3 regions of the Streptomyces sp. NPDC021100 genome follow, and region 1 is predicted to be linked to each of the others. Evidence: riboswitches for the same ligand, from Rfam matches in the RefSeq annotation. Region 1 holds a riboswitch; each other region holds the start of a gene.
What was found. A riboswitch is a leader RNA that binds a small molecule or an ion and turns the genes downstream of it on or off. The one in region 1 is predicted to bind cyclic di-AMP.
Positions count from the first base shown of each region.

Region 2: another riboswitch for cyclic di-AMP. It lies ahead of ACH4PU_RS05640 (C40 family peptidase); the one in region 1 lies ahead of ACH4PU_RS28935 (M23 family metallopeptidase).
Region 3: another riboswitch for cyclic di-AMP. It lies ahead of ACH4PU_RS17340 (transglycosylase family protein); the one in region 1 lies ahead of ACH4PU_RS28935 (M23 family metallopeptidase).

Region 1 is NZ_JBIRQH010000020.1:64,839-71,087, forward strand. Features, by position in the region: gene ACH4PU_RS28930 (GntR family transcriptional regulator) at 1-495, opposite strand, end outside; gene ACH4PU_RS28935 (M23 family metallopeptidase) at 820-1,626, opposite strand; cyclic di-AMP (ydaO/yuaA leader) riboswitch at 1,640-1,796, opposite strand; gene ACH4PU_RS28940 (M16 family metallopeptidase) at 2,021-3,388, opposite strand; gene ACH4PU_RS28945 (M16 family metallopeptidase) at 3,433-4,818, opposite strand; gene ACH4PU_RS28950 (DNA topoisomerase (ATP-hydrolyzing) subunit A) at 5,081-6,249, shown strand, end outside.
Region 2 is NZ_JBIRQH010000002.1:439,656-445,904, reverse strand. Features, by position in the region: gene ACH4PU_RS05650 (spherulation-specific family 4 protein) at 1-643, shown strand, start outside; gene ACH4PU_RS05645 (endo alpha-1,4 polygalactosaminidase) at 613-1,695, shown strand; cyclic di-AMP (ydaO/yuaA leader) riboswitch at 1,876-2,027, shown strand; gene ACH4PU_RS05640 (C40 family peptidase) at 2,034-2,507, shown strand; gene ACH4PU_RS05635 (GNAT family N-acetyltransferase) at 2,662-3,177, shown strand; gene ACH4PU_RS05630 (YchJ family protein) at 3,159-3,563, opposite strand; gene ACH4PU_RS05625 (hypothetical protein) at 3,889-4,464, shown strand; gene ACH4PU_RS05620 (pentapeptide repeat-containing protein) at 4,516-5,175, shown strand; gene ACH4PU_RS05615 (hypothetical protein) at 5,271-6,249, shown strand, end outside.
Region 3 is NZ_JBIRQH010000008.1:99,703-105,951, forward strand. Features, by position in the region: gene ACH4PU_RS17320 (exopolyphosphatase) at 1-232, opposite strand, end outside; gene ACH4PU_RS17325 (DUF501 domain-containing protein) at 244-795, opposite strand; gene ACH4PU_RS17330 (septum formation initiator family protein) at 848-1,315, opposite strand; gene eno (phosphopyruvate hydratase) at 1,453-2,736, opposite strand; gene ACH4PU_RS17340 (transglycosylase family protein) at 3,488-4,228, opposite strand; cyclic di-AMP (ydaO/yuaA leader) riboswitch at 4,233-4,412, opposite strand; gene ACH4PU_RS17345 (transglycosylase family protein) at 4,673-5,824, opposite strand; gene ACH4PU_RS17350 (cytochrome P450) at 5,976-6,249, opposite strand, start outside.

The sequences.
Region 1 (6,249 bases):
GATCTTGCGCCGCACCTGGGTGAGCAGCGCGCCCAGGCTGGGGCTGCCGGACGCCTGGGCGAGCGTCTCGTCGAACCAGTCGCCCAGCGGGCACAGCTCGCCCGGCTGCCCGGCGCGGGCGCGCTCCCGGCCCAGCCGGACCAGTCCGCGCAGCACCTTCAGGTGCGCCTCGGTCCGCCGCTGCGCGGCCCGGGCGGCCCCCAGCGGCTCCAGCAGCGCCCGCACCTCCAGCAGGTCGGCCGCCTCCTGCTCGGTCGGCTCGGCGACGCAGGCGCCCGCGTGCCGGCGCGTGGTCACGAAGCCCTCGGAGGCCAGGGTGCGGAGCGCCTCCCGGACCGGGACGCGCGAGACGCCGTACCGGCGGGCGAGCAGTTCCTCGATGAGCCGGCTGCCGGGCGGGAAGGCGCCGGAGACGATGTCGTCGCGGATGGCCGTGCACACCGCCTGCGCGGAAACGCGGCGGCTCTCGGGAACCGCTTCGGTCCCGCCGTTCACAAACGTCCCCGCATTGGACGGACCTCCGGATCGACCCCGACGCGGCCTCGCGTAAAAGCGACGGTCCGCGGGCGAGGGACGCTTCTTCAGGATTCGCTCGACTCTATGGCAATCCCGCGCGGATTCCGATGGCCGCCGGAAGACCATGGAAATGATTTGGCCAAGCGGAGCGCACGGAGCCGAGTGGAGCGCACGGAGCCGAGTGAAGAGAGCGGGGCCGAGTGGAGAGAGCGGGAAAGCTTCGCCGCCTCCGGACGGCCGAAAGCCCCGCCGCGGACGCGTGGTCCGGGCGGGGCTCGGCGGAAGAAAAGGGGACGGCCGCGGTCAGATGGCGACGCCGTGGGCGCGCAGGTACGCGACCGGGTCGATGTCCGAGCCGTAGGTGGGCGCCGTGCGGGCCTCGAAGTGCAGGTGCGGGCCGGTGACGTTGCCGGTGGAGCCGGAGAGGCCGATCTGCTGGCCGGGGGTGACGGTCTGGCCCACGCTGACGCCGATCGACGAGAGGTGGCCGTACTGGGTGTACGTGCCGTCGTTGTGCTTGATGACGATGTTGTTGCCGTAGGCGCCGCCGTTGCCGGCCTCGACGACGGTGCCGGCACCCACGGCGTGAACGCTGGTGCCCTCCTCGGCGTGGAAGTCGACGCCGGTGTGGCTGCCGGAGGACCACAGGCCGCTGGAGGCGTGGTACTGGGTGGAGACGAAGGAACCGTCGATCGGCATCACGAAGGTGTTGAGGCGCTTGCGCTCCTCCTCGCGGGCCGCGCGCGCCTTCTCGGCACGCTCGGCCTCGGCCTTGCGCTTGGCCTCGTCGGCGCGCTTCTTGACCAGGGCGGCCTGCGCCTTGGCGGCGTCCTCGGCCTTCTGGGTGGCGGCGTCCTGCTCGGCGACGCCGCGCTGCATCTGGGCCTGCTCGTCCACGCTGTCGGCCACGTGGTCGGAGATGACGACGGCCTGGGTGAGGCCGGTGTCCTGCACGCGGGGCGCCTCCTCCGGAGAGGCGGCGAAGGCCGGAGCGGCGACACCGGCGACGACGCCCGCGGCGCTCAGGGTGGCTATGCCGGCGACGTTGGCGCCGACTCGCACGGCACGGCTCGGACGACGGTGCTTCCCGGTGGCACGGGTGAACGCCATGGTTGCGGCTGTTCCTTTCCTTCCCTCTCGCCTACCGGGTTAGCTGACGGGTTCGGAGCAGGAAGGTCTCCTACGGTTCCCTCCGGAGAGGGACCCGATTCACCCCAGGGAACATGTGGTTCCCCGGCTCCCCTGGCTCGCGCCGTACGGGGACTCGGCGATGGCTGCCCGGGGCCGCGGTTGCGGCTCCGATCCGACGGGCTGCCGCCATGAAGCTAATCGTCGTCAGATTCGAACGGCAAACGGAACCCCGTTTTAGTGACGCACGCCACAGAAGGATGGTGCAACCGCTCCTATAAATCGGGCATAACGGAGGCGCGTGGCCCCCGAAGGGCCCACGCGCCTCTCCGCCCCCGCGCGTGCGCCGGGGCGCATGCGGAGGCTTGAGCTTCCGTCAGGCGGAAACGACCGTCACCTCGCCGATGCCAAGCGCCCGGACGGGCTCGGCGATCTCCGCGGCGTCCCCGACCAGCACGGTGACCAGGCGGTCGGCCGGGAAGGCGTTCACGACGGCCGCGGTGGCCTCCACCGTCCCGGTCTGCGCGAGGCGTTCGTACATCCGGGCCTGGAAGTCGTCCGGGAGGTACTGCTCGACCTGGTCGGCCAGCGTGCCCGCGACGGCCGCCGCCGTCTCGTACTTGAGCGGCGCGACACCCACCAGGTTCTGCACGGCGACGTCGCGCTCGGCGTCCGTCAGCCCCTCGGCGGCGAGGGTGCGCAGCACCGTCCACAGGTCCGCCAGCGCCGGACCGGTGTTGGGGGTGTCCACGGAGCCGCTGATGGCGAGCATCGCGATGCCGGTGCCGTCGGGGGCGGAGCGCAGCACCTGGCCGAACGAGCGGACGCCGTAGGTGTAGCCCTTTTCCTCGCGCAGCACGCGGTCCAGACGGGAGGTCAGCGTGCCGCCGAGGCAGTACGTGCCGAGCACCTGGGCGGGCCAGACGCTGTCGTGCCGGTCGGCGCCGACGCGGCCGATGAGCAGCTGCGTCTGGACGGCGCCCGGGCGGTCCACGATGACGACGCGGCCGGTGTCGTCGGCGGAGACGGGCGGGACGGGCCGGGGCTCGGCCGGGGAGCCCGTCCAGGCGCCGAGAGTGTCGGCCAGGGCCTGGTCCAGGTCGACGCCGGTCAGGTCGCCCACGATCACCGCAGTGGCGGTGGCCGGGCGGACGTGCGCCTCGTAGAAGGCCCGTACGGAGGCGGCGTCGATGCGCTCGACGGTCTCCTCCGTGCCCTGCCGGGGCCGGGACATCCGCGAGTCGGCCGGGAAGAGCTCGGCGGAGAGCGCCATGGCGGCCCGGCGGGCCGGGTTGGCGAGCTCGTGCGGGATCTCGTCCAGGCGGTTGCGGACGAGGCGCTCGACCTCGTTGTCGGGGAAGGCCGGGGCGCGCAGGGCGTCGGCGAGCAGGCCCAGCGCCTTGACCAGCCGGGAGGCGGGGACCTCCAGGGAGAGCCGTACGCCGGGGTGGTCGGCGTGGGCGTCCAGGGTGGCGCCGCAGCGCTCCAGTTCGGCCGTGAAGTCCTCGGCGCTGAGCTTGTCCGTGCCCTCGGAGAAGGCGCGGGCCATGATCGTGGCCACGCCCTCCAGGCCGGCCGGCTCGGCCTCCAGCGGCGCGGCGAGGCTGACCTCGACGGCGACGACCTGCTGGCCGGGGCGGTGGCAGCGCAGCACGGTCAGGCCGTTGGGCAGCCGGTCGCGGCCGGGGGCCGGGAAGTTCCACGGGGTGGCCGTGCCCGGCAGGGGCTGCGGGTGGAACTGCATGGTGGGTCCGGCGGTGCCGGTGGCGCCCACGACTGCGGCTTCGCTCACTGGGCCGTCTCCTCTTCCTGTACGTCGGCTTCCTGCGCCATGGCGCCCTCGGTGGCGCCTGTCTCGTCGGCGCCCGCGGTCTGGGGCCCGGTCGGCTCGTAGACGAGCACCGCGCGGTTGTCGGGGCGCAGCCGCGCCTGGGCGACGGCCCGCACCTCCTCCGGCGTGACCTCCAGGACCCGCTGGACCGCGGTCAGGGCGAGCTGCGGGTCGCCGAAGAGGACGGCGAAGCGGCAGAGTTCGTCGGCGCGTCCGCTGACCGTGGCCAGCCGGTCCAGCCATTCGCGCTCCAGCTGGGCCTGGGCGCGCTCCATCTCCTGGGCGGTGGGCCCCTCCAGCGCGAAGCGGGCCAGCTCCTCGTCGACGGCCGTCTCGATGTCCGCGACCTCGGCGCCGGCGGACGCCTTGACGTCCAGCCAGCCCAGTGAGGGGGCGCCCGCGAGGCGCAGCATGCCGAAGCCCGCCGCGACCGCGGTGCGGTCGTGCCGGACGAGGCGGTTGTGCAGCCGCGAGGACTCACCGCCGCCGAGTACGGTCAGTGCCAGGTCGGCGGCGTCCGCCTCCCGGGTGCCGTCGTGCGGGAGCCGGTAGGCGGCCATCAGGGCACGCGAGGGCACCTCCTCGCGGACCACCTGGCGGAGCTGCTCGCCGACGACGTCGGGCAGGGCGCCGTCGCGCGGCGGCTGCTTGCGGTCGTGGGCGGGGATGGACCCGAAGTACTTCTCGATCCAGGCCAGCGTCCGCTCGGAATCGATGTCGCCGACCACGGCGAGGACGGCGTTGCCGGGCGCGTAGTACGTGCGGAAGAACTCCCGCGCGTCCTCCAGGGAGGTGGCGTCCAGGTCGGCCATCGAGCCGATGGGCGTGTGGTGGTAGGGGTGGCCCTCGGGGTAGACCATCGCCGTCAGCCGCTCGAACGCGGTGCCGTAGGGCACGTTGTCGTACCGCTGGCGGCGCTCGTTCTTGACGACGTCGCGCTGGTTCTCCATGGACTCGTCGTCGAGCGCGGTGAGCAGCGAGCCCATCCGGTCGGCTTCCAGCCACAGCGCCAGCTCCAGCTGGTGGGCGGGCATGGTCTCGAAGTAGTTGGTCCGCTCGAAGCTGGTGGTGCCGTTGAGCGAGCCGCCGGCGCCCTGCACCAGCTCGAAATGGCCGTTGCCCTTCACCTGCGCCGAGCCCTGGAACATCAGGTGCTCGAAGAGGTGGGCGAGGCCGGTGCGGCCCTTGACCTCGTGGCGCGAGCCGACGTCGTACCAGAGGCAGACTGCCGCGACCGGGGTCAGGTGGTCCTCCGAGAGCACCACTCGCAAGCCGTTGGCCAGGCGGTGCTCGGTCGCTGTCAGGCCGCCGGTGCCGGCCTGTTGCGCGGCCGTGTGACCCATGGGCATGTACGTCCCTTCGATCGCTCGATATCTCGCTGCATCCCGCGCCGCGGTTACCCGCCCGCGGCGCCCGCGACGACTCGCGTGATGAACACTGCTGTCACTGTATGCAAGCGCACCGACATCCGGCGAAGTTCCCGGGGCCTCCCCAACGACAACGCGGTGCTCGCGGACGGGTCGCGGTCGGCGTTGTCAGTGGGGAGGTCCACAATGGTCGGCGTCAGTCCGCCCCCGGCAATCGACCGAAGGAGCCGCAGCCGCGATGGCCCGCCGCAGCACGAAGACCCCGCCGCCGGAAGAGTTCGAGGAGCGCATCCTCGACATCGACGTCGTCGACGAGATGCAGGGCTCCTTCCTCGAGTACGCCTACTCCGTCATCTACTCCCGCGCCCTGCCCGACGCCCGCGACGGCCTGAAGCCGGTGCAGCGCCGCATCCTCTTCCAGATGAACGAGATGGGCCTCCGGCCGGAGCGCGGCTACGTGAAGTGCGCGCGCGTGGTCGGCGAGGTGATGGGCAAGCTGCACCCGCACGGTGACGCCTCCATCTACGACGCGCTGGTGCGCATGGCGCAGCCGTTCTCCATGCGCGTGCCGTTGGTCGACGGGCACGGCAACTTCGGCTCGCTGGGCAACGACGACCCGCCGGCCGCCATGCGGTACACCGAGGCCCGGATGGCGTCCGCGACCTCGCTGATGACGGAGTCGATCGACGAGGACACCGTCGACTTCGCGGCCAACTACGACGGCAGCGAGCAGGAGCCGGCCGCGCTGCCGGCCGCCTACCCGAACCTGCTGGTCAACGGCGCCACGGGCATCGCGGTCGGCATGGCGACGAACATGCCGCCGCACAACCTGGGCGAGGTGATCGCCGCCGCCCGGCACCTGATCCGGCATCCGAACGCCGACCTCGACACCCTGATGAGGTACGTCCCCGGCCCCGATCTGCCCACGGGCGGCCGGATCGTCGGGCTGAGCGGCATCCGGGACGCGTACGAGACGGGCCGCGGCACCTTCAAGATCCGCGCCACCGTCTCCGTCGAGAACGTGACGGCCCGCCGCAAGGGCCTGGTGGTGACCGAGCTGCCGTTCGCGGTCGGCCCGGAGAAGGTCATCTCCAAGATCAAGGATCTGGTCGGCGCGAAGAAGCTCCAGGGCATCGCCGATGTGAAGGACCTCACGGACCGGGCGCACGGCCTGCGGCTGGTCATCGAGATCAAGAACGGCTTCAACCCCGAGGCCGTGCTGGAGCAGCTCTACAAGCTGACCCCGATGGAGGAGTCCTTCGGCATCAACAACGTCGCGCTGGTGGACGGCCAGCCGCTGACGCTGGGCCTGAAGGAGCTGCTGGAGGTCTACGTCGACCACCGCTTCGAGGTGGTCCGGCGGCGCAGCGAGTTCCGGCGCGGCAAGCGGCGCGACCGGCTTCACCT
Region 2 (6,249 bases), on a different contig from region 1:
GCTGCTCGTACCGCTGTACGTCCACCCGGCGGTGGACCCCGGCGCGTGGGCGGCCCTGCTGCGGGCCGCCCCCGCGCTGCGCGGCGTGGTGCTCAACGCCGCCGACGGCCCGGGGCGCCGGCCCGACCCGGCCTTCCGCACCGCCGCCGGCCGGCTCCGGGACGCGGGGGTCCCGGTGCTGGGGTACGTGGACACCGGCTACGGGCGCCGGCCGCCGCGCGCGGTACTGGCGGACGTCCGCAGGCACCGCGGCTGGTACGGCGTCGACGGGGTATTCCTCGACCAGGTGCCCACGGCCCCCGAGTTCCTCGCCCGTTACCGCCGACTCGCCGCGTGCGCGCGGGCGTTGGGGGGACGTACGGTCGTGTTCAACCACGGGACGCACCCGGACCCCGGGTACGCGCGGATCGCCGATCTGCTCGTGACCTTCGAGGGCGACTGGGAGGCGTACCGGACGGCCGGGGTCCCGGACTGGACCAAGGGCCATCTCCCCTCGCTCTTCTGCCACTTGGTCTACGGTGTGCCCCAGGAGCGGGCCGGTCATGTGTCCCGCACGGCCGGACTGCGCGGCGCGGGAGTGCACTGCGCGGTGCCGGGAACAGGAGAGAACCCATGGCAGACCGCACCACCGACGAGCGCCTGAAATCCGCACGTCTGACATCCACCCGTCTGGGAGCCGCACGCCCGGAACCGGGCGGCCCCCGGCGCCGCGGGGCCCGCCGGGCCCTGGGCGCCGGGGCGTTGACGGCCGCGGCCCTGCTCGTCGCCGCCGGCTGCTCGGGGTCGGGCTCGGAGGACGAGGACCAGGCCGACGGGCCCGAGCGGGACGGCAGGCCCAGCGCGTCGGCGCAACCCCGGCCCGGCCACCGGGACACGGCGCCCGGGAAACCCCGGCGCGGCACGAGCCCGGCGCCGTCCCGGGACACCCCGTCCGCCGGCCCGTCCACACCGGAATCCGCCGCCCCGTCGTCGGGGAAGCCCGCCGACCGGGCGGCGCGCTGGCAGCCGCGCCCCGGCACCCGCTGGCAGTGGCAGCTCGACGGGAAGGTCGACACCTCGGTGGACGTCCCCGTCTACGACATCGACGGCTTCGAGAACGACGCGGCGACCGTGGAACGGCTGCACGCCGACGGCCGCAAGGTCGTCTGCTACGTCAACGTGGGCGCGTACGAGGACTGGCGGCCCGACGCGAAGAAGTTCCCGGAGGCGGTGCTCGGCGCGGACAACGACGGCTGGAAGGGCGAGAAGTGGCTGGACATCCGGCGGCTCGACGTCCTCGAACCGATCATGGCGGAACGTTTCGACATGTGCCGGAAGAAGGGCTTCGACGCCGTCGAACCGGACCTGACCGAGGGGTTCCGGAACGAGACGGGCTTCCCCCTCACCGCCGCCCACCAATTGGCGTTCAACCGCCTGATCGCACGGCTCGCCCATGACCGCGGAATGTCCGTCGGTCTCAAGAACGACCTCGACCAGATCCCGGACCTCGTCGGCGACTTCGACTTCGCCGTGAACGAACAGTGCGCCGAGTTCCGCGAATGCGACAAACTGTCGCCCTTCGTGAAGCGCGGCAAGGCGGTGTTCCACGTCGAATACAAGCTGGATCCGGGGGAGTTCTGCGGTCGGACCAAGGATCTGGGGCTCAGTTCCATGCAGAAGAAACTCGGTCTCAATTCCTGGCGTCGTCCCTGCTGAGAAGGGGTCAAGCCGCCGGAATGAAACCTTCCGGCCGGCGTGAAGAACCTCACAGACGGCCGTTTCGGCACCGGATTTCGCCGGTGGATGGTGCAGGATCATGCACCGAACAACCAAGAACCCGTCACAGAGGCGGGCCACCCGGGCGGACGCCGAGTCCTGCCGCCGCTCCGGGTGCGGACCGGATACACGCGGATCGGCAGGAGCGGGAGACCCAGGCACGACGGACCACGATGGCGGTGGTCCTAGGGGTGAAGCCACATGGTGGCCGGGCAACTTTGTCAGCCCGAACCCGACAGGTCATCTTTCGCAGGCGGATGACGAAGGGCTTACTCGGCATGTCTGCGCTGCCTCGCATACCCGCGCTCATCTCCCGGGCCGGAACCGCATCGGCCCTCACCGCCGCCACTGTCGCGGCGTCCGTCCTGCTCCCCGGCATGGCCGGGGACGCCCAGGCGGCCACCCCGGGCTCCCAGGCCGTCAAGGTCGCGGCGTCCAAGAGCGGCTCCCCGTACCAGTGGGGCGCCACCGGCCCCAACCGCTTCGACTGCTCGGGCCTGACGCTCTACTCGTTCAAGAAGGCCGGCAAGAAGCTCCCCCGCGTCGCCGCCGACCAGTACAACGCCACGCGGCACATCTCGCGCGGCTCCCGCTCCGTCGGCGACCTGGTGTTCTTCCACTCCGGCAGCAACGTCTACCACGTGGGCATCTACGCGGGTGGAAACAAGATCTGGCACGCTCCCGGCACCGGCAAGAAGGTCCGCCTGGAGAAGATCTGGTCCAACAGCGTCTGGTACGGCCGCGTGCGCTGACGTCTGACACCTGATGTCTCATTCGGGCCGGCGCCTCATCGGCGGCGCCGGCCCGTCTCCTTCAGGTGAGAGCCGCCCGGAGGGACGACGTCCCGGTGCGGGGACGGCGAAAAACCGATGCGGGCCCGTGTCGGCGGGTGATAGCCGTCGGGCCATGGACGACCTTGTGACAGCCCGGCTCATCCTGCACCGCCTCACCGTCGCCGAGGCGGAGAACATCGCCGCCGAGGACCCGGAGCTGCTGCCGCACTGGGTACCCGGGTATCCGGAGGACGACGACGTGAAGGCCGCGCGGCGGTTCCTGACGGCGGAACGGGAGGGGCCCGGGCGGCATCCGGGAGCCTACGAGATACGGCGCCGGGAGGACGGGCGCGTGGTCGGCGGGCTGGACTTCCACGGGCCCGCCGACGAGGACGGGGCCGTGACCGTCGGCTACGGGCTGCTGCCCGCCGAGCGCGGGAAGGGGTACGCCTCCGAAGCGCTCCGCGCCGCCCTGGCGTCGGCGCGGACGCGGGGCGTCCGGCGGGTGAAGGGCGACGCCGACCACGACAACGTCCCGTCCCACCGCGTCATGACGGCGGCGGGGATGCGGCTCGCGGGGGAAGACGAGCGGGTGAGGTTCTACGAGACCGACTGGGAGCCGGAGCGTCTTCAGGCGGCGTCCACGTAGACCCAGGCGCCGTTCTCCCGGACGAAGCGGCTCAGCTCGTGCTGCGCGTCCTCCTGTCCCCGCACCACGCAGTGGGCGCGGAACTCCACCGTGCCCTCCTGGTGGAACGCGGTGCCCGCCGAGGTCGCCAGGATCTCCAGGCCCGTCCAGCGGACCTTCGGGTCGAGGTCGAGGGACGGCGGGCGGGTGGCGGAGTGCCAGGTGCGGAGGAGGTACGCGGCGTCGCCCACGACGAAGGCGCTGTAGCGGGAGCGCATGAGGCGTTCGGCGGTGGGGGCTTGCTTCGCGCCTTCGTGGAAGGCGCCGCAGCAGTCGCCGTAGGCGGCGGGGAGGCCGCAGGGGCAGGGGGTGGTGGGGGTGATGGTGTTTCGGGGCACGTGATGCATTGTGCCCCGGCGGGGAGGGTGCCCCGGTCCCGCCCCTTCCCGTTTCTTGCGGGGGCCAGCCCCCGCGCCCGCGGAGCCGCGACAAGGGGGTCCGGGGCGCAGCCCTGGAGGAAACGGGAAGGGGCGGGACCGGGGCACCCTCCCGGCCGAACGCCCCGCCGGCCCCGGCAAGAATGGCCGACCGCGTCAAGAGAGCAGGTCAGAGCGGGTGCGGGCCGCAGCGGAAGCGCCCCGCCCCGTCCCGGCGAGCGGTTGCGGGGCCCCGCGCCGCGGCACACCGTGGGCCTCGTCCCCATGAGGGACGTTCCTGGAGGGAGTTGCCCGCATGCGCATCAGCAGAACGACCACCATCGCCCTAGCGGCCTGCTGCTCGCTGGTCCTGGCCGTCGCCGGGCCGGCCCTCGCGGCGGACCCGGCGCCGGAGCGCCCGGCGGCGGAGACGGTGGATACGGCGGAGAGGGCGGAAACGGTGCCCGCCTCGGACACCGCCGACCGGCTGACCACGGTCGGAAGCCTGGGCGACGTCCTCTCGCTGGGCGCCCGGATCGGCAAGGAGCTCCAGGCGGCCAAGCCGGACCTCGCCAAGCTGCGGGAGATGCAGCGGCAGCTCACGGAGCAGGCCGCGCGGCTGCGCGCCTCCGTCAAGGCGCATGTCCCACAGCCCCAGCCGGGTCAGCCGGGAACCGCCCAGCGGGACCTCGCCGCGGACATCCAGAAAGTGGTGGACCAGCTCATCAAGGATGTCAACCAGGCCCTGGTGGACCTGGCCGCGGCCAACGTCCTCGGCCTCGCCGCCGACGTGACCAAGATCCTCGGCGACCTCCAGCAGCTCCTCGGCGTCCTGCTGTCGGCACTCGGCGCACCCGCCGCCGCCCCCGCCACCGCGGCCCCCGCGTCCTAGACGGCCGGCGAGCACGCGGGCGGGCCGGCCGTACCGCGTAGGCTGCGGCGCATGCGCATCCCCGCCTCCCGAGAACTGACCGAACTGCCCTACGCCCACCGCCTGGAGCCGTTCACGGGCCCGATGGAACGGGGCGGCAGTTACGAGAGCGTCCACTTCGACGGCTCCGTCTTCGAGGAGGCGCAGGGCGGCAGCTCCCTCTTCAGCGAGGCGGCGTTCTCCTCGGCGGTCTTCGAGCGCGGCGGCTTCCGGCGCTCCCGGTTCGACGACGTGTGGCTGCACGCCGTCCGCGTGGTCGGCACCAACCTGGCGGACACCACCTGGCTGGACGCCGAGTTCACCGCCGGCGTCCTGGCCGGCACCGAGATGCACGGCGCCGAGCTGCGCCGCGTCGTCTTCCACCAGTGCAAGCTCGACTCGGTCAACCTGCGCGCGGCCACCCTGCGCGAAGTGGTGTTCGTCGACTGCCTGCTGCGGGACGTGGACTTCGGCGGGGCGACGCTGACCGACGTCCGCTTCCCCGGCTCCACCCTGGACCGCGCCCGCTTCGAACGGGCCCGACTGGCCCAGGTGGACCTGCGCGACGCCGTCGCCCTGGGCATCACCGCCGGGCTGGGCGACCTGGGCGGCGCGACGATCAGCACGCCGCAGCTCTTCGATCTGGCCCCGGCCCTGGCCCGGCACATCGGACTCACCGTGAAAGACGACTGATTCGGCCACCCCCCAACACACCCGGAGAAGGCGACGAACCCGGGCAACCCGCCCTCCGGCGGACCCCGCACACCGGCCTGCGCTACCGTCGCCCGGTGCGCAGACGACCGCTCGCCGCCGCCCTGCTCGCCGCCGCCGTTCTGCTGACGGCCTGCGAGTCGGGCTCCGACTCCGGGCCCGACGACCGTGGGAACCCCCGTTCCCCACGGTCCGCCGGTCCGCGCGAGGAGACCCGCCGCGACGGCGCCGAGCTCCTCCACCGCCCCGGCGGCCGGGCCAGCGCCCAGAACCCCGCCTTCTCGCCGGACGGCTCGTCCCTCCTCTTCACGGTCTTCCACGACGGCTACAACGCCGGCGCCGCCGCCCTGCGCACCCTCCCCCTCGGCGGCGCCCGGCGGCAGGCGGCCCCCCGGACGCTGCTGGACGAGTCCGACCGCGCCGCCGTCAACCTGCCGGGTACGAGCTGGAACCCGTCCGCCGGCGTCACCTTCGCCTCCGACCGCGCGGGCCGCGACGAGGTGTGGGTGCTGCGCCCCGGCGGCCGCCCCGAGCGGGTGACGGAACACGACGGCGACACCGGCTACCTGGAACCCAGCTTCTCCCCGGACGGCCGCTGGATCGCCTTTCAGGAGAGCAAGGAGAGCCAGAAGAGCACCGAGCGCGAGGACGGCTCCGGCGGCGACGGCTCCCTCTGGAAGGTCCGGCGCGACGGCACCGGACGCACCCGGCTCGTCGACGGACCGGGCACGCACACGGACAACCGGCAGCCCAACTGGTCACCCGCCGGCGACCGGCTGGTCTTCCAGCGCCGCCGGCAGGGCAGCGACGAGTGGCGCCTGTACGTCATGGACGCGGACGGCGGCGGGCTCCGCGAGCTGCCCGTCCAGGGGGACGGCGAGCACACCGACCCCAGCTGGTCGCCCGACGGGAAGTGGGTGGTGTTCTCCTCCACCGCCGGCGGGCTGGAGCTGCCGCAGATCTTCGCGGTCCCGGTGACGGGCGGCCGGCCGGTCCGCGTCACCCGCCACGACTCCTCGTACGACGGCGCCCCGAGCTGGTCGCCGGACGGGAAGT
Region 3 (6,249 bases), on a different contig from region 1:
GCACGCGCTCCGCGCCGTGCGCCCGGATCACCTCGGCGTACTCCCGGCACGCGGCGAACGTCCGCTCCAGCGCCTCCGGCGCGAACCGGCCCGTGCGGTCCACGCCCTGGCCGAGCCGGACGATCGTCATCCGCCGGTCGAGCTCCTTGAACCCGCCCGTGGCGGGGTCGAGGTCGGCGACGAGCAGTCGGATCGAGTTCGTACCGCAGTCGATCGCGGCAACGCGGGTCATAGGTGCTCCTCTCATTCCGCCGTGTCGGAGGTGTCGGACGACTGCGCGCCGCACGGCGTCACGCACGGCCCCTTGCGCCACCACTCCGGCAGCATCGCGATCGTCTCGTCACCCAGCGGGTTGACGCCGGGACCGGCCGCCAGCGAGTGCCCCACCAGCACGTGCAGGCACTTCACCCGGTCCGGCATGCCGCCCGCGCTGGGGAAGCCCTCCAGCACCTCGATCGCGTCCCGCCGGCGGATGTAGTCCTCGTGCGCGGCGCGGTACGCGGCGGCCAGCTCCGGGTCGCTCTGCAGCCGGGCGCTCATCTCCTTCATCACGCCCTCGGCCTCCAGCGTGCCGATGGCGGAGGCCGCGCGGGGGCACGTCAGGTAGTACAGCGTCGGGAACGGCGTGCCGTCCTCCAGCCGCGGCGCGGTCTCGACGACGTCCGGGTTGCCGCAGGGGCAGCGGTGGGCGATCGCCCGCAGGCCGCGCGGGGGGCGGCCGAGCTGCTCCTTGAACGCGGCGATGTCCGCGTCGGTGGGCTGGGTGGGCTCGGTCTGGGGAGGAGGGGTGTCCATGTGCTCGCTCGTGTCGGAGGGTCGGGGGTCGGAAAGGCGGGGGGAGAGCGCGTCAGCGGTGGGCGTCCGACGTGTCCACGCCGTCCCAGAGGTTGACGTACCACGGCCGGTCGGCGGCGCCCTGGTCGCGGCGGTGCCGGGCGTTGCCGCTGCCGTCCACCACCGTGTAGCCGGTCTCGCCGGGCCGGACGTAGTGCAGGTGCTCGCGCGCCAGCCGCTCCACGTACGCCGGGTCCTCCAGCCGCGCCTTCTCCTCGCGCAACCGCTTCACCTGCTCCTTCGCCTGCTCGGAGCGGTTCCGCTGGTCGTCGATGTCCGAACGCTGGGTGACCCACTGGCGCATGGGGTAGGCCAGGGCGACGATCAGCGAGCAGACGACGAGCGCCAGCAGCGCCGCGCGGCCGGTGAGCCGGCTGCGCCGCGGCGGACGGGTGCGCCGGCCCCGGGCGTCCGGCCCCTGGACCAGGACCGAGCCGATCGCCTTGAGCCTGGTCGCGGTGGAGAACCGTTCCGCCGCCACATCGCCTCCCCGCTGCCGGCTTCACCGAAGCCGGAACGCATGCCAAAACCGTCCCCGGCCACGGTACGGGACCGTGGCCGGGGACGGGGTGAGGCGTGAGGCTTTGTCAGCCTCGCACGCGCACTGCCAGGTGCGGCTCAGCCCTGGCGGAAGCGCGGGAACGCGCTGCGGCCGGCGTACACCGCGGCGTCGTCGAGGATCTCCTCGATGCGCAGCAGCTGGTTGTACTTGGCGACGCGCTCGGAGCGGGCCGGGGCACCGGTCTTGATCTGGCCGCAGTTGGTGGCGACGGCCAGGTCGGCGATGGTGACGTCCTCGGTCTCGCCGGAGCGGTGGGACATCATGCACTTGAAGCCGCTGCGCTGGGCCAGCTCGACGGCGTCCAGGGTCTCGGTCAGCGAACCGATCTGGTTGACCTTGACCAGCAGGGCGTTGGCGGCGCCCTCCTCGATGCCGCGGGCGAGGCGCTCGGGGTTGGTGACGAACAGGTCGTCACCGACGAGCTGGACCGCGTCACCGAGGCGCTCGGTGATGGTCTGCCAGCCGTCCCAGTCGTCCTCGAACAGCGGGTCCTCGATGGAGACCAGCGGGTACGCCTCGACCAGCTCGGCGTAGTAGTCGGTCATCTCGGCGGCGGTACGGCTCTTGCCCTCGAAGGTGTAGACGCCGTCCTTGTAGAACTCGGACGCGGCGACGTCGAGCGCGAGCGCGATGTCCTGGCCGGGGGTGTAGCCGGCCTGCTTGATGGCCTCGAGGATGAGGTCGAGGGCCTCGCGGTTGGAGCCGAGGTTCGGGGCGAAGCCGCCCTCGTCGCCCAGGCCGGTGGACAGGCCCTTGGCCTTCAGCACGGCCTTGAGGGTGTGGTAGACCTCGGTGCCCCAGCGCAGCGCCTCGGAGAAGGACTCGGCGCCGATCGGCGCGATCATGAACTCCTGGATGTCCACGTTGGAGTCGGCGTGCGAGCCGCCGTTCAGGATGTTCATCATCGGAACGGGCAGCAGGTGCGCGTTCGGGCCGCCGAGGTAGCGGAAGAGGGGGAGGTCCGACGCCTCGGAGGCGGCGTGCGCGACGGCCAGGGAGACGCCCAGGATGGCGTTGGCGCCCAGGGAGCCCTTGTTGTCGGTGGCGTCCAGGTCGAACATGGCCTGGTCGATCAGGCGCTGCTCGGTGGCGTCGTAGCCGACGAGCTCCGGGCCGATCTGCTCGATGACGGCCAGCACGGCCTTCTCGACGCCCTTGCCCAGGTAGCGGTTCTTGTCCCCGTCGCGGAGCTCGATGGCCTCGAAGGCACCGGTCGAGGCACCGGACGGCACGGCGGCGCGGCCGGTGGAGCCGTCGTCGAGGCCGACCTCGACCTCGACCGTGGGGTTGCCTCGCGAGTCGAGGATCTCGCGAGCTACGACGACGTCGATGGACGGCACGAGGGTCTCCTTCGTGTGTGTCTGGGTACTCCAGCGTTCTGCAGCACGAGCCTAACGGGCGCCGGAGGGTCCACCCGCCCCCGGAGCGCCACCCCGCCGGAAAAATGGCACAAACGCCGAGATCAAGGGCGAATGGGCGAGCTGTTCGCTCAAGGGGGAACCGGTGCGGGAACCCGGTGCGGAACCGATTCGGGAACCGGACGGCGGGCGGGACCGGGCGGGGCGGGGGAGGCGCATCCGTACGTGGCCGGGTGGGGCCGGGTGGGGCGGCCGGCGCGCGGGGCGGCCGCCGGGCGCGCGGAAACGGCGCGCGCTCGGGAGCGGTTCACGGCCCGGGAGGGTGCGCGTCCGACAGTGCCCCCGCGCCTCGGAACGGTACGCGCCCGGGGCGTTTCGCGCCTCGGAACGGTATGCCTCCGGGAACAGTCGCGCCCCGGAACGGCCCGCGCCCGAGCACGCCTTCGCGCCCCGGAACGCGGTCCGCGCCCCGGCCTGACGCGCACCGGACCCGACGCGCGCCCGGGCACGGCGAAGCCCCGCTCCGATGCGGCTCGGGGGGGGATCGATCGCATCAGAGCGGGGCGGTTCCGCTGCGGCCCGGGAAGGGGGCCCGGGCCGGTGGTCGGGTGCCGCACCGGGAACGCCGGCGGTACGGGCGGCGGTACGCGCCGCCCGGCCGCGGGGCCCCGGTCAGGGCCTCGGCCGGGGGCCCGGCCGCGTACGGCACACGCCCCCGGAAGACCCCTCAGCCTCAGCTGAGGTGCAGCTTCTGGCCGGGGAAGATGAGGTCGGCGCTCTCCACGACGTCCTTGTTGCGGTCGTAGAGCTTCTCCCAGCCGCCCTTGACCTTCTTGGCCTCGGCGATCTTGGCGAGGGTGTCGCCTTCCTTGACCTGGTACTCCCCGTCGCCCATCTTGACGGTCTTCGGCGCGGCGTGCTTCGGCGCGGCCGGCTTGGCGGCCGGCGCGGCCGGGGCCTCGTCGGCCTCCCGCTGCGGAGCGGCGTGCTTCGGCGCCGCCTTGCGCTCGCTGCGGTCGGCGTGGCTCTGGCCCGTCGCACGCTGGCCGGAGGCCGACTTGGAGACGACCTTGCCGGAGCCGGAGGTGTCGACGTCCGGGGAACCGCCACCGCGGGTCAGGCCGCCCTCGCCGGCGCAGCCCCAGGCGCCGGGGCCCTGGGCGGCGAGCAGCTTCTCGGCGACCAGGATCTGCTGGCCCTTGCTGGCGAGGTCGGCGCGCGGAGCGTACTGGGTACCGCCCATGGCCGCCCACGAGGACTGCGAGAACTGCAGGCCGCCGTAGTAGCCGTTGCCGGTGTTGATCGACCAGTTGCCGCCGGACTCGCACTGGGCCACGCGGTCCCAGGTCTGCACGGAGGCGGCGTGGGCGGACGTGGCCATCATCAGCGGGGCGGCGACTGCGGCGCCGGTGACACCCGCGAGCGTGGCGATGCGGACGGCCTTGTTCGGACGACGGTGCTTGCCCTTGGACATGACTCGGTTTCCTCACCGGCGCCTACGAGGTGAGCTGTCGGGTTCGGGCGTGAGTTGCCCGGCCCGGTGGCTTGCGCTCACCAGGCTTCACCCCAAGCCGTTCCGGTACGTCGGTCGTTGACCGATGAACCGTTCCGGCGACCTACCGTGGTTCCCCCGCTCCTGCCTACGGCGCTTGCGCGACGACTCCCCCGGCCGCCGGCAGGATTCGGCGTGACGACCGTGGTGCTCGCGATGGCGAGCGATGACGACGGTAAGCACAGACGGCCGACGGGTTCAAACCCTCCTTTTCAGCCACCGTCTGCTCCACCCACCCCGGGGAACCCACTGTTTCCGCAGGTGAAGGTGGTTTCACGGGTTTCTGACGAGCCGTCTCCGCGCGGATGTCAACGAGACCCATGTCTCACTTTCATCCGGAACGGACATTCGACGCGAACTTCCCCGCTACTTCTTCAGTTCGAGCTGCTGACCGGGGTGAATAAGGTCCGGATCGCCCCCGACGACCTTTTTGTTGTCCTGGTACACGCGGTGCCAGCCGCCCTCGACCCGGTGCTGCTCCGCGATCTCTGACAGGTTGTCACCGGGGCGCACGGTGTAGTCGTGCACGGCGGACGCGTCCGCGCGCCCGCGCTCGGCGCCGCGCGAGGCGCGTTCCCCGCCGGAACCGGACGGCTCCGCGCGGTGCTTGCCGGTGCCGGCGTCGTCCGCGCCGGCGCTCGTGCGCTCATCCGTCGTGCCGGAGGCGGACGTTCCGGAGTCAGCGCCGCCGTCCCGGCCGGTCTTCTGCCCGTCGGCCGCGGTGTCCGTGGCGTCACCGGCCGGCTTGCGGTGCTTGCCGCCGGCGGACGAGCCGGTGGACGTGTCGCGGTCGTCACCGGACGGCTTCTCCGGCCGGCCCGGCTTACCGGAGGCATCGGTGGTACCGGAGTTGCCGGTGGTGCCGTGCTCGCCGGCCTTCCCGCCCTTGTCGCCGGTCGTCGGCCGCTCGGAGGAGGCGTCCTTCCCGGCGGAGGTGTCCGACGTCTTCCCGGAGGCCTTGTCGGACGACTTCCCGTCGGCCTTCTTGTCGGTCGTGCCCTCGGTCTTGCCGTCGGCCTTGTCGGACGACGTGTCCCGCGACCGGTCGGAGTCGGTCTTCCCGGACGTCCCGGAAGCCGGCGCGTGCGACGACCCCTCGACCGCGTCGTGCGGCATGCCCGGGTTGACCTCCGGCGCACGGCCGTCCTTGGCCAGGTCGGACTTCACCGCGCAGGCGGGCCAGGCGTACGGGCCGCGGGCTTCGAGGATCCGCTGGGCGACGGCGATCTGCTGGGCGCGGCTGGCCTGGTCGGGGCGCGGCGCGAACTCCGTTCCGCCGTACTGCTTCCACATGTCGGGGGTGAGCTGCAGTCCGCCGTAGAACCCGTTGCCCGTGTCCGCGCTCCACAGGCCGCCGCTCTCGCACTGGGCGACGCGGTCCCAGGTGGGGGCGTCCGCGGCGTCGGCGGTGGTGGCACCGAGCAGGGGCATGGCGATCCCGGCGCCCGTCACGCCCGCGGCGACGACCACGGCGGGCAGTTGACGGGGACGGCGATGTCGGCCTTTCCCGGAGAGCATGCGATCACCTCTCATATTGCTGCCGACCGGCTGCTGACCGCCGCCGATCGTGTGGCTGCTGAATATGACGGCAGAAGATAGCCACGGCCCTCAGGCGCCACAACCCACCGCGATCAGCGCCGTGCAATGGTCAAGCCGAGTTGACGTATAGTCATGTGCCCGTCTGCCCGGGCTCCGGAGAGAAGGCCACGGGCAGGGTCCGCAGGCCCCGCATGATGAGCCCGCCGCGCCATCTGAGATCGGCCGGATCAGCGGAAAGCCGCAGGTCGGGGAGGCGTCGCAGCAACGTCGCGAGCGCCGTCCGGCCCTCCAGCCGCGCCAGCGGCGCCCCGAGGCAGTAATGGATTCCGTGCCCGTACCCGAGGTGCTGATTGTCACTGCGGGCGAGGTCGAGGGTGTCGGGCTCGGCGAACCGTTCCGGATCC